2 linked regions of the Haloactinospora alba genome follow. The protein of the gene in region 1 binds, or shares a complex with, the protein of each later gene. Links are inferred from orthologs where the notes say so. Each region holds a gene or a part of one and is shown in the gene's direction. Other genes may lie near its edges.

Evidence for each region. The genes of interacting proteins can lie anywhere in the genome.
Region 2: the proteins of FHX37_RS04320 (region 1) and FHX37_RS20360 are in contact, whole or in part, in a crystal structure (PDB 1W85), measured with the Geobacillus stearothermophilus proteins. The link is inferred for Haloactinospora alba from one-to-one orthologs. Residues at the interface, in WP_033016213.1 of Geobacillus stearothermophilus: Ile282, Leu283, Ser284, Leu285, Glu286, Phe325; in WP_033016211.1 of Geobacillus stearothermophilus: Val129, Ile130, Ala131, Met132, Pro133, Arg136, Lys137, Arg157.

The regions. Positions count from the first base shown.
Region 1 is NZ_VFQC01000001.1:926,652-934,966, forward strand. What follows is about bases 2,572-5,570. They hold FHX37_RS04320 (alpha-ketoacid dehydrogenase subunit beta), read left to right. Parts: upstream 2,572-3,556; coding sequence 3,557-4,585; downstream 4,586-5,570. Other genes in these bases: FHX37_RS04315 (thiamine pyrophosphate-dependent dehydrogenase E1 component subunit alpha), read left to right, coding at 2,572-3,560; FHX37_RS04325 (biotin/lipoyl-containing protein), read left to right, coding at 4,582-4,902; FHX37_RS04330 (alpha/beta fold hydrolase), read left to right, coding at 4,932-5,570. Also shown: FHX37_RS04300 (purine-nucleoside phosphorylase), read left to right, coding at 1-14; FHX37_RS04305 (phospho-sugar mutase), read left to right, coding at 64-1,716; FHX37_RS04310 (Lrp/AsnC family transcriptional regulator), read right to left, coding at 1,728-2,222; more of FHX37_RS04315, read left to right, coding at 2,523-2,571; more of FHX37_RS04330, read left to right, coding at 5,571-5,696; FHX37_RS04335 (BMP family lipoprotein), read left to right, coding at 5,886-6,944; FHX37_RS04340 (ABC transporter ATP-binding protein), read left to right, coding at 7,053-8,315. UniProt on the Bacillus subtilis protein: The pyruvate dehydrogenase complex catalyzes the overall conversion of pyruvate to acetyl-CoA and CO(2).
Region 2 is NZ_VFQC01000002.1:578,476-581,455, forward strand. It holds FHX37_RS20360 (dihydrolipoamide acetyltransferase family protein), read left to right. Parts: upstream 1-796; coding sequence 797-2,164; downstream 2,165-2,980. Other genes in the region: FHX37_RS20355 (alpha-ketoacid dehydrogenase subunit beta), read left to right, coding at 1-781; FHX37_RS20365 (OmpA family protein), read left to right, coding at 2,390-2,980. UniProt on the Bacillus subtilis protein: The pyruvate dehydrogenase complex catalyzes the overall conversion of pyruvate to acetyl-CoA and CO(2).

The DNA.
Region 1 (8,315 bases):
TCGACAGACTGTAGTTCCCCCGGGGGAGCTGTGGACAGCGCAGTGAGTGAAGGAGTGGCGGCGATGGCCGGTTCCTGCCGGCAGCGGGCGCGGGAGTGGATGGCTCACGACCCCGATCCCGATACGCGGGAGGAGGTGCGTGCCCTCCTCGCCGCCGGGGATGACGCCGCGTTGGCCGACCGGTTCGGTTCGGGGCTGGAGTTCGGAACGGCCGGATTGCGCGGGGCTCTCGGGGCGGGGCCGAACCGGATGAACCGGGTGACGGTCATGCGCGCCGCCGCGGGTGTGGCCCGTTGGCTGGGGGCGGGGGCGCTCGTGGTGGTCGGCTACGACGCCCGGCACCGTTCCGCGCGGTTCGCCCGGGACAGCGCGGAGGTCCTGGCCGGAGCGGGGTGCCGGGTGCTGCTGCTGCCGGAGCCGCTGCCCACCCCCGTCCTCGCCCACACGGTGCGCGCGCGGTCGGCCGACGCCGGGATCATGGTCACCGCGAGCCACAACCCGCCCCGGGACAACGGGTACAAGGTGTACGCCGGAGGGTCGGGACCGGCGGCGGGAGCCCAGATCGTCCCTCCCGCCGACAGCGAGATCGCCGCGGGCATGCGCGAGGCGCCCCCGGTGGACGAGCTGCCCCGGTCGGAGGAGTGGCGGGTCCTGGGTGAGGACGCCGTCGCGGACTACGTGGCGGCGGTCGCGGACCTGCCGCTGGGGGAGGACCGCGGGATCGACGTGACCTACACGCCGCTGCACGGCGTCGGCGCCTCCACACTGGCGGCGGTGTTCCGGCGCGCCGGTTTCCCACCGCCGCGGATGGTTCCCGAACAGGCCGAGCCCGACCCCGACTTCCCGACGACGGCCTTCCCGAACCCGGAGGAGCCGGGCGTGTTGGACCTCGCCCTGGCGGCGGGGGAGCGGAACGGTAGCGACCTTGTCCTCGCCAACGATCCGGACGCCGACCGGCTCGCTGTGGCTGTCCCCGGTTACGGGCTGCTGACCGGGGACGAGGTGGGCGGACTGCTGGGTGAGTACGTTCTGGAGCGGACGTCGGGCGCCGACCGGGTCGTGGCCAGCACCATCGTCTCGGCTGGCACGCTCGCGGCGATCGCGGAGGCGCACGGGCTGCGTTGGGAGGAGACGCTGACCGGGTTCAAGTGGCTGGCGCGTGCCGGCGGGCCGGGCGAGCGCAACGTGTTCAGCTACGAGGAGGCCCTGGGGTACTGCGTCGGGGGCGACGCGGGGCGTCCGGTGGCGGACAAGGACGGCATCAGCGCGGCCCTGCTCGTCGCGGCGCTGGCCGCGCGGGCCAAACGCGGGGGCGGGACCCTGCTGGACCTGGTGCGGGAGCAGGAGCGCCGTTACGGCCTGCACCGGACCAGGCAGGTGTCGCTACGCGTCGCGGACACCACACGCCTCGCCGCGACCATGCGCGGCCTGCGCAGCGACCCGCCCACCGCGTTGGGCAGCTGGGACGTGGCCCACGTGGAGGACTTCGCCATGGGCGTCGGCGACCTACCCGGCACCGACGCGCTGCGTTTCGGGCTGGACGGTCCCGCCTGTGCCCGGGTGACGCTGCGTCCCTCGGGCACGGAACCCAAGCTCAAGGCCTACGTGGAGGTGGCCCTGCCGCCGGAGGAGAGCGGGGAGGAGGGCCGTTCCCGCGCGTCGGGTTACGTGTCCGAGCTGGCAGGGGCCGTGGAGGAGCTCTTCCCCGAGGCGTGACTCTCGTCCGTTCAGCTCTCGTGTTCGGGGGGATGCACGACCGGCCGGTGGACCACCTCGTCGATGACGGTGAGGGTCTGGGTGGAGGTCACACCGGGCAGTGCCTGCAACCGGGTCAGGATCAGGTCGCGGAGCTGGTTGGTGTCGGCCACGCGGACCAGCAGCACGATGTCCGCCGAACCCACGACGTACCAGCAGTACTCCACCTCGGGGTAGGAGGAGAGGACCTCCCGGTTGGCGCGCCAGTCCGGCTGGCTGCCGGAGACCAGCACCAGCGCGGTGACCCCGATCCCCCGCTTGGCGTGGTCGGTGATGACCGAGTAACCGCGGATGACCCCGTCATCTGTGAGGCGCTTGATGCGGTTGTAGGCGGTGGCACGTGAGACGTTCGCGCGTGCCGCCACCTCCGTGATGCCGGTACGGGCGTCTTCCGCGAGCGCGCCGATGATCGTTTCGTCCGTGGCATCCGGACGGCGCTGCGGTTCGCGTTGCGCACCGTTGGACATGGGAGAGCTCCAAGCTGTGAGGCGACCAGCTACCAAGTACCAGCAAAACAGCGGATCCGTCTACGTGAATACGTCCGTGACGGCACAAGCGGCGAGGTCGGGCCGGCCGTCTCCGCCCCGTCGCGCCCGGAGGCGCCATTGGGGCGGACGGAGCACCCTAGTGTTAGACAGAATCGGACATATGGCCCTGTGAACTCCACAACTGTATCGATCTGTGGCGTATATCTGGCGTAACTGTCGACTGCGTGCGCACAATCAACGCGAGGACACAACGGCCAACCGTTCCGAGGAGCCTCCGACATGCCTACGCACGAGCCCTCAGGTCCGCCTCCCCCGGTGGACGCGGGCACCCTCCCCGCCGACGTGGCGCGCTCGCTCTACCGGGACATGCTCACCGCCCGCCACCTGGACGGTGAGGCGATAGCACTGCAGCGCCAGGGCGTGTTCCCCGCCTACGTGTCACTGCGCGGGCAGGAAGCGGCCCAGGTCGCGAGCGCGGCCGCCCTCGACGGGGACAACGACTTCGCCTTTCCGACGTACCGGGAGATGGGAGCCGCCGTCTCCCTGGGCGTGGACATGGTCGGCTACCTCGCCAGCCACCGCGCGTTGTGGCACGGCGGGCTGTACAACCCGCGGGCGTCCGGGTTCGCCCCCATCAACGCGGTCGTGGGCGGCCCCGTACCGCACGCCGTGGGCTGGGCATTGGGGGAGCAGCTCCGCGGCGGAAGCGGCTGCGCCCTCTCCTACTTCGGTGACGGCGCCAGCTCCGAGGGCGACATCCACGAGGCGATGAACATGGCCGGTGTCCTCGCGTGCCCCGTGGTGTTCTTCTGCCAGAACAACCGGTGGGCGCTGTCCGTGCCCGTCGAGAACCAGGTGGCGGGCGGCTCCGTTGCCGGACGCGCCTCCGGCTACGGCATCGCCGGGGAGACGGTCGACGGCAACGACGCAGCGCAGGTCTACCACGCCACCCGCGCGGCGCTGCACCGGGCCCGGAACGGCGGGGGCCCGACAGTGATAGAGGCGCTCACCTACCGCCTGGAACCGCACTCCACCTCCGATGACACCTCCCGGTACCGGGAGGTGGCCGAGGAACGCTCCTGGGAGGAGCACGACCCGATCCCGCGGATGCGGGACGGGCTCCTCGCCGCCGGGCACCTCGATGACACGACCGCGGCGCGGACCGAGGACGAGGCGCGCGAGCGTGCGGCACGGGCCCGCGACGGAGTGGCCGCCGCGGCGCCCCCCGACGGAAGGGACCTGTTCACCCACGTCTACCGCGAACCGACCGAGGAGCTCGGACGGCAGCAGCGCATCTGGCAGGAGGAGGTGGCATGACCGAACTGGCCGTCAACGACCGGCAGGCCGCGAACGACGCGTCCGCGGACCGTCTCTCCATGCAGCAGGCGCTCAACCGGGCGCTGCGCACGGTCCTGACCGACGACCCCGACACACTGGTGTTCGGGGAGGATGTGGGACGACTCGGTGGGGTGTTCAGGGTCACCGACGGTCTGCAGCGGGAGTTCGGTGCGCGGCGCGTGTTCGACACCCCGCTCGCGGAGTCGGGCATCGTCGGGCTCGCGGTGGGACTGGCGATGAACGGCTGGCGCCCGGTGCCGGAACTCCAGTTCGACGGGTTCGCCTATCCGGCGGTCGACCAGATCGTCAACCAGATGGCGCGGATGCACTACCGCTCCCGGGGGGCGTTCCGCATGCCCATCACGCTGCGAGTGCCCAGCTTCGGCGGTATCCAGGCCCCCGAACACCACGGGGAGAGTCTGGAAGCGCTGTTCGCCCACCTCCCCGGGGTGAAGGTCGTCGCGCCCTCGGACCCGCAGGACGCCTACGGCCTGCTCCTGCGTGCGGTGCGCGACGACGACCCGGTGATCTACATGGAACCGAAAGCCCGCTACTGGGAACGGCACCCGGTGGAACCGGTAGCGGACACCGCGCCGGCGGGAACGAGCCGCGTCGTACGCGCCGGGCGGCACGCCACTCTCGTGACGTGGGGATCGATGGTCCACCGCTGCCGCAGGGCCGCCGAGCTGGCGGCCGAGGACGGGGTGGACGTGGAGGTACTGGACCTGCGGTGGCTCAAACCGATCGACGCCCAGGGGGTCGCCGCGGCGGTGCGCCGTACCCGTCGTGCGGTGGTGGTCCACGAGGCGCCGCTCACCGCCGGACTGGGTGCGGAGGTCTCGGCACTCATCACGGAGCGGGCGTTCTCCGAGCTCGCCGCTCCCGTGGAACGCGTGACCGGATTCGACGTGCCGTACCCGGCCGGTCCGCTGGAACAGCAGTACCTGCCCACGGTCGACCGCATCCTGCTCGCCCTACAACGCACCCTGGAGGGCCAGTCGTGAACGCACACACCTTCACCCTGCCGGACCTCGGCGAGGGACTCATCGAAGCCACCGTGTTGGAGTGGCTGGTGCAACCCGGTGACCGGGTCGAACGCAACCAGCCCCTCGTGGAGGTGGAAACCACCAAGTCCGCCGTGGAGATCCCCTCCCCGCGGGCCGGTGCGATAGACCGTCTGCACGCCGCTGCCGGAGAGGTCCTCGCTGTCGGGGACCCCCTGGTGACGTTCACGGCCGAACAGGAGGCCGGCGTCGTCGGCACGGTCCCGACCGAGGAGGAACCCCAGCGCCGGGTGCGGCTGAGCCCACCCTCCGAGTGAGAACCGGCGCCGTAGGGAAAGGAACACGGATGGGGACGACTCCACAGGACGGCATCCCCCTGCACTGCGGTTCGGCGTCGCCCGCGCCGGACAGCCCGGCCCGGACGACGCCGGCCCTCCTCCTGCACGGGTTCGGTTCCGACCATGAGATGAACTGGAAACGCACCGGTTGGTTCCGGGCTCTGACGGAGCGGGGAATACCGGTGCTCGCGCCGGACCTGCGAGGGCACGGCGCCAGCCCGAAACCGTACGAGGCGGCGGCCTACCCGCCCAGCGCGTTCACCGCTGACTTGCTGCGACTGCTGGACGAGCGGGGGGTCGAGCGAGTGGACCTGGTCGGTTACTCGATGGGCTCCCGGTTGGCCTGGGACCTCGCGTTGCGGCACCCGGAACGGGTGCGGCGCGCGGTACTCGCCGGCTTCGGTCCGCGGGACGCGTTCGCCGGAACCGACCTGGACCACCTGGACACCGACGAGAGTCCGTTCGGTGCGCTCTACCGCGCCTCGGCCGCGCTCCCCGGAAACGACCCTCGAGCACTCGCCGCCTGTGCCCGGGGGCAGGCGGCACGGCCGTTCACGAGCCACCCCGTTCCGCAGGGGGTGCCGCTGCTGTTCACCGCCGGCGAGCACGACGAGGTCGCGGCGGGGATGGAGGACCTGGCGCGCGACTGCGGCGCGGTGGAGGCGCTACGGATCCCCGGCAGGGAGCACCGCAGCGCCGTCTCGGCCCGTGCGTTCAAGCACAGCGTCCTGGAGTTCTGCACCCGGGAGGAAACACCGCAGACCGCCGGCTAACCGGGTGCCTCGTGAAAGTCGGGGATGTCGCGTTCACGTACCGGAGGGTGAGCGGTAACGTCCGTTTCGCTTGGCTCTCGCCTTCATAACGACCGTTGTGCACACATTGGTGAGATTGCTCGCACCGGCTAGTGTCCGGTTTCGGAACCCGAAACCGGTTCGGGAGTTGCGGGGTGAAGGGGGAGCGCAGTGGAACGGACACTCACCACGCGCCTCGCCGCGGTCGCGGCGGCGGGCTTTCTGGGCGTGAGCGCGACGGCCTGTGACAGCGGAGAGGGCGGCGACGGCGGGAACAACGACCAGTCCGAGGCCTCCGACCTCAAGGTGGGGCTCGCCTACGACGTCGGGGGCCGGGGGGACAAGTCGTTCAACGACTCCGCCTACCGCGGCCTGCAGAAGGTCGAGGAGGAGCTGGGGGTCGAGGAGGTCAACGACCTCGAACCCAGTGAGGGGGAGTCGGACTCGGACAAGGTGGACCGGCTCTCGCTCATGGCCGAGCAGGGATACGACATCGTGTTCGGCATCGGCTTCGCCTACGCCGAGCCGATGAAGGAGGTCGCGCCGGAGTACCCCGACGTCAACTTCGCCATCGTCGACGAGGAGGTCGAGGGCATCGACAACCTCACGAGCCTGGTGTTCGCGGACGAGGAGGCGGCGTTCCTCGCGGGCGCGGCGGCGGCGTACAAGTCCGAGGAGGACCACATCGGCTTCGTCGGAGGTGTGGAAACCCCGCTGATCAAGAAGTTCGAGGCCGGTTACACGGCGGGAGCCGAGCACGTCACGCCGGATATCGAGGTCGAGACCTCCTACATCTCCCAACCCCCCGACATGTCGGGTTTCCAGGACCCGGCTCTGGGGCGTTCCACGGCCAAGGGCCAGCTGGACAAGGGCGCGGACGTCCTCTACCACGGTGCCGGGGCGGCAGGCACCGGCGTGCTGGAGGCGGTCGTGAACGCGGACGCCAAGTTCGTCGGTACGGACAGCGACCAGTACGAGAACGCCTCCGAGGAGCAGAAGCCGCACGTGGTCACCTCCGCGCTGAAGGGCGTGGACACCGCCGTGTTCGAGTTCGCCTCCTCGGTCGCCGAGGGGGCGGCCCAGTCCGGTGTCCAACGGTTCGACCTCGCCGACGGCGGGGTGGACTACGCGACCTCCAACACGGAGGAGATCGCCGACATCGAGGACGACCTCGACGAGCTCAAACAGCAGATCGCCGACGGTGAGATCGAGGTTCCGACCAAACCGTGAACCCGGTGCCGCGCTGTCGCGGGCAACCGTGGGACATCCCGCCGAGGAGGCGGTGCGGCGGCAGCGCGGTTCGGGCGGCACCGGTCCAGCCAGTTGAGGACACGCCACATGACAGACCCAGCTTCCCCCGGCGGGCCCGACCCTCCCGTTGTCGAGCTGCGCGGCATAACGAAACGGTTCCCCGGCGTGGTGGCCAACCACGACATCGACATAGCGGTCACACGCGGCACGGTGCACGCCATCGTCGGGGAGAACGGAGCGGGAAAGTCCACCCTGATGAAGACCCTCTACGGGATGCACCGCCCGGACGAGGGGGAGATCCTGCTCGACGGCGCCGAGGCCACGCTGCACTCACCCGCTGCGGCGATCAACCACGGTATCGGTATGGTGCACCAGCACTTCATGCTCGCCGACAACCTCACCGTGCTGGAGAACGTGGTTCTGGGCGCCGAACACGTGCACGGGATCGGGGCGAAAGCACGTGAGCGCGTGCGTGCGCTCTCCGAGACCTACGGGCTGGGTGTGCGGCCGGACCGGTTGGCCGAGGGGCTCGGGGTCGGCGACCGCCAGCGGGTGGAGATCCTCAAGGTTCTCTACCGCGGCGCCCGCATCGTGATCCTGGACGAGCCGACCGCTGTCCTCGTCCCCCACGAGGTGGACGCGCTCTTCGACAACCTGCGGGAACTCAAACGCGAGGGCCTCACCGTCATATTCATCTCGCACAAGCTGGACGAGGTGCTCGACGTCGCCGACACCGTCACGGTGATCCGCCGCGGCACCACCGTGGACACCCGAGACCCGGCGGCGACCTCGGCACGGGAGCTGGCGACGCTCATGGTGGGCGGGGAACTCCCCGTTCCGGAACTGCGGGAGGACACCACGGCCGGGGAGACGGTGCTGGAGATCTCCGGGCTGCGCGTGACGGACGCCGGCGGCCGTCCCGTCGTGGACGGGGTCGACCTCGACGTGCGGCGCGGCGAGATCGTCGGGATCGCCGGGGTCGAGGGCAACGGCCAGTCCGAACTGGTCGAGGCCATCATGGGGATGCGCGCGCCGGAGGGCGGTAGCGTGCGCCTCGGCGGGACCGACATCACCGGCTGGCACACCCGAAGCATCCGGGAGTCCGGTGTCGGATACGTCCCCGAGGACCGTCAGCGGCACGGGCTGTTGCTGGAGGCACCTCTCTGGGAGAACCGCGTCCTGGGACACCAGACGGAACCCCCCAACGCCAACGGCTTCCTGATCGACAGGGCGGGCGCGCGTGCGACCACGCGCACGGTGGTGGACTCCTACGACGTGCGAACTCCCGACATCGACGTGCTCGCCGACGCGCTCAGCGGAGGCAACCAGCAGAAACTGGTCATCGGCCGG
Region 2 (2,980 bases), on another replicon or contig:
CACCGCCATCGGGCTGGCCATGCGCGGTTACCGCCCGGTCTGCGAGATCCAGTTCGACGGGTTCTTCTTCCCCGCCACGAACCAGACCTTCGCGCAGCTCGCCAAGATGCGCCGGCGTTCGGCGGGCAACGTGACCCTCCCGGTCGTGCTGCGCATCCCCTACGGCGGCGGTATCGGCGCGGTGGAGCACCACAGCGAGTCGCCCGAGGCCTACTTCGCCCACACCGCGGGACTGCGGGTGGCCACGGTCGCCAACCCGGTCGACGCCTACTGGATGGTCCAGCAGGCCATCACCTCCGACGACCCCGTGGTGTTCCTGGAGCCGAAACGGCGTTACTACGACAAGGCCGAGGTGGACACCGACGCCGCGGCGCCGGAGACCGGCATGGACACCGCGCGCGTCGCGCGCCAGGGCCGCGACGTCACGATCGTGGCCTACGGCCCCATGGTGAAGACGGCCCTCCAGGCCGCCGAGGCCGACACGGAACGTTCCATCGAGGTGGTCGACCTCCGCTCCCTGTCGCCGATCGACTACGACACCGTGGCGGAGTCCGTCCGCCGGACCGGGCGCCTGGTCGTGACGCACGAGGCGCCGGTCAACCACGGGCTGGGGGCGGAGATCGCCGCCCAGGTCACCGAGAACTGCTTCTACCACCTGGAGGCGCCCGTGGTTCGGGTGGGCGGGTTCGACACCCCCTACCCCCAGTCCCGGCTCGAGGAGCACTACCTGCCCGACCTCGACCGGGTGCTCGACGGTGTCGACCGCGCGTTCGCGTACTAAGGGAGCCAGGCGACGATGGAACGACAAGAACAGGGTGTACAGGAGTTCCGGCTCCCCGACGTCGGTGAGGGACTCGTCGAGGCGGAGCTCCTGCGGTGGTACGTCCAACCGGGGGACGAGGTAGCGGTCAACCAGACGATCTGCGAGGTGGAGACCGCCAAGGCCGCCGTGGAGCTGCCCAGCCCGTACGCGGGAACGGTGCGCGCGCTGCTGGCCGAGGAGGGAAGCACGGTCGAGGTCGGCTCCCCGATCATCACCGTCGACGACGGCAGCGGCGGCGCGGGCGGGCAGCAGTCCGGCGGCGGGCAGGAGGCCGAGGAGAAACCGCTCGTGGGCTACGGGCAGAAAGCCGCCAGTACCCAGCGCCGCCCGCGCCGCAACCGCGCGTCCGCCGCGGCCGGTTCTCCCCCCGCGGAAGCGCCCGCGGCGGCCGCTGAGCCACCCCGGAAGGAGTCCTCCGGCGCCGGCGCACCGAACGGCTCCTCCGGGCGCGCCCTGGCGAAGCCGCCCGTGCGTAAGCTCGCCAAGGACCTGGGGGTGGACCTCTCCTCGGTCACTCCCACCGGGTCGGGCGGGATCGTCACCCGGGAGGACGTCCAACGGGCGAGCGCCCCCGCCGCCGAGACTGCGCCTCCCGCCGAAACCGCGGCGCCGGCCGGCGCGGCCGGCGGGGACACGTCCCGGGAGGAGCGCATCCCGGTCAAGGGTGTGCGGAAACGCACAGCGGCGGCCATGGTGGACAGCGCGTTCACCGCCCCTCACGTGACCGAGTTCCTGCAGGTCGACGTGACCCGGACCGTGGAGGCCGTGGAGAAGCTGCGCGAGCGTTCGGAGTTCGCCGACGTCAAGGTGTCGCCCCTGCTGCTCGTGGCCAAGGCGCTGCTGACGGCGGTGCGCCGGCACCCCGGGGTCAACGCCTCGTGGGACGAGCAGGCCCAGGAGATCGTGGTCAAGCACTACGTGAACCTGGGTGTGGCGGCGGCCACCGAACGCGGCCTCGTGGTTCCCAACATCAAGGAGGCGCAGACCAAACCGCTCCCGGACCTGGCGCGGGAACTGGGGGAACTCACCGAGGCGGCCCGTGCGGGCACGCTCTCCCCGTCCGACATGAGCAACGGCACGATCACCGTCACCAACGTCGGTGTGTTCGGGGTGGACGCCGGAACCCCGATCCTCAACCCGGGGGAGGCCGCGATCCTGGCGTTCGGCCAGATCCGGGAGATGCCGTGGGTGCACGACGGCCAGCTCACGGTCCGCAAGGTCACGACCCTGTCGCTGTCCTTCGACCACCGCATGGTGGACGGGGAGCTCGGTTCGAAGGTGCTGCGCGACGTCGGCGCCGTGCTGGAGGATCCCGAGACGACCTCACTGGCCTGGGGGTAGTGCCCTCCGGTTGACGGGAACGCGTCCTCCCGCGCGCCGCTCCGGCGCCGTCGGGGACGGGCAGCGCCCGTCGCACGGGCCCCGAGCCTGCGGCCCGGCCGGGCGCGCGTGCCGCCGCCGCGGTACGCGCGTTCCGGCCGTGGCCGGATCCGGCCACACGGGAACGCCTTCAGGAGACCGTCCGTCAGGGGGACAATGGCGGCGATCGACGATCGGAGTCCCCCAGTGGTACGGAAAACGCCTTTGGCTCTGGCCTCGTCGCTGGTGTCGGGAAGCCTCCTGCTCAGCGGCTGCGGCTTGGTCCAGGACCTCGAGAAACCCGGCGAGGACGGGGAGTCCCCCTCTCCCGAGAGCCCCGAACCGGAACCGGTGGAGGAGGACTTCCCCTACACCAAGACGGGGCGCGTGTTCCTGGACACCGGACAGGACACGGAACTGGAACTGTCGATCACCGGTTTGGAACGCACCCCCGAGCACACGGTGCTGCATTACGAGGCGAGCTACAAGGACCAGCTGCGGGGCAGCAACACGCGGATGTCCACCCCGCCCACGCTGGTGGACCCGGTGAACGGCCGGGTTTACAACCAGTACATCGACGAGGACGGCGTTACGTCCTACGGCTCGCACGGCCCGAAAGACTCGGGGAGGTTTCCCGTCCATGAGGGGGTCGCCAACGAGTACCGGGTGTACTTCCCCCGCATCCCCGAGGACGTGCGGCAGGTGACCTTCGTCGGACGCGGGATGGGCGCGATGACTGGTATCCCGATCCAGGATGTGGAGGAGGAGAAACCCACGCCGGATCCCAATGGAGACGAG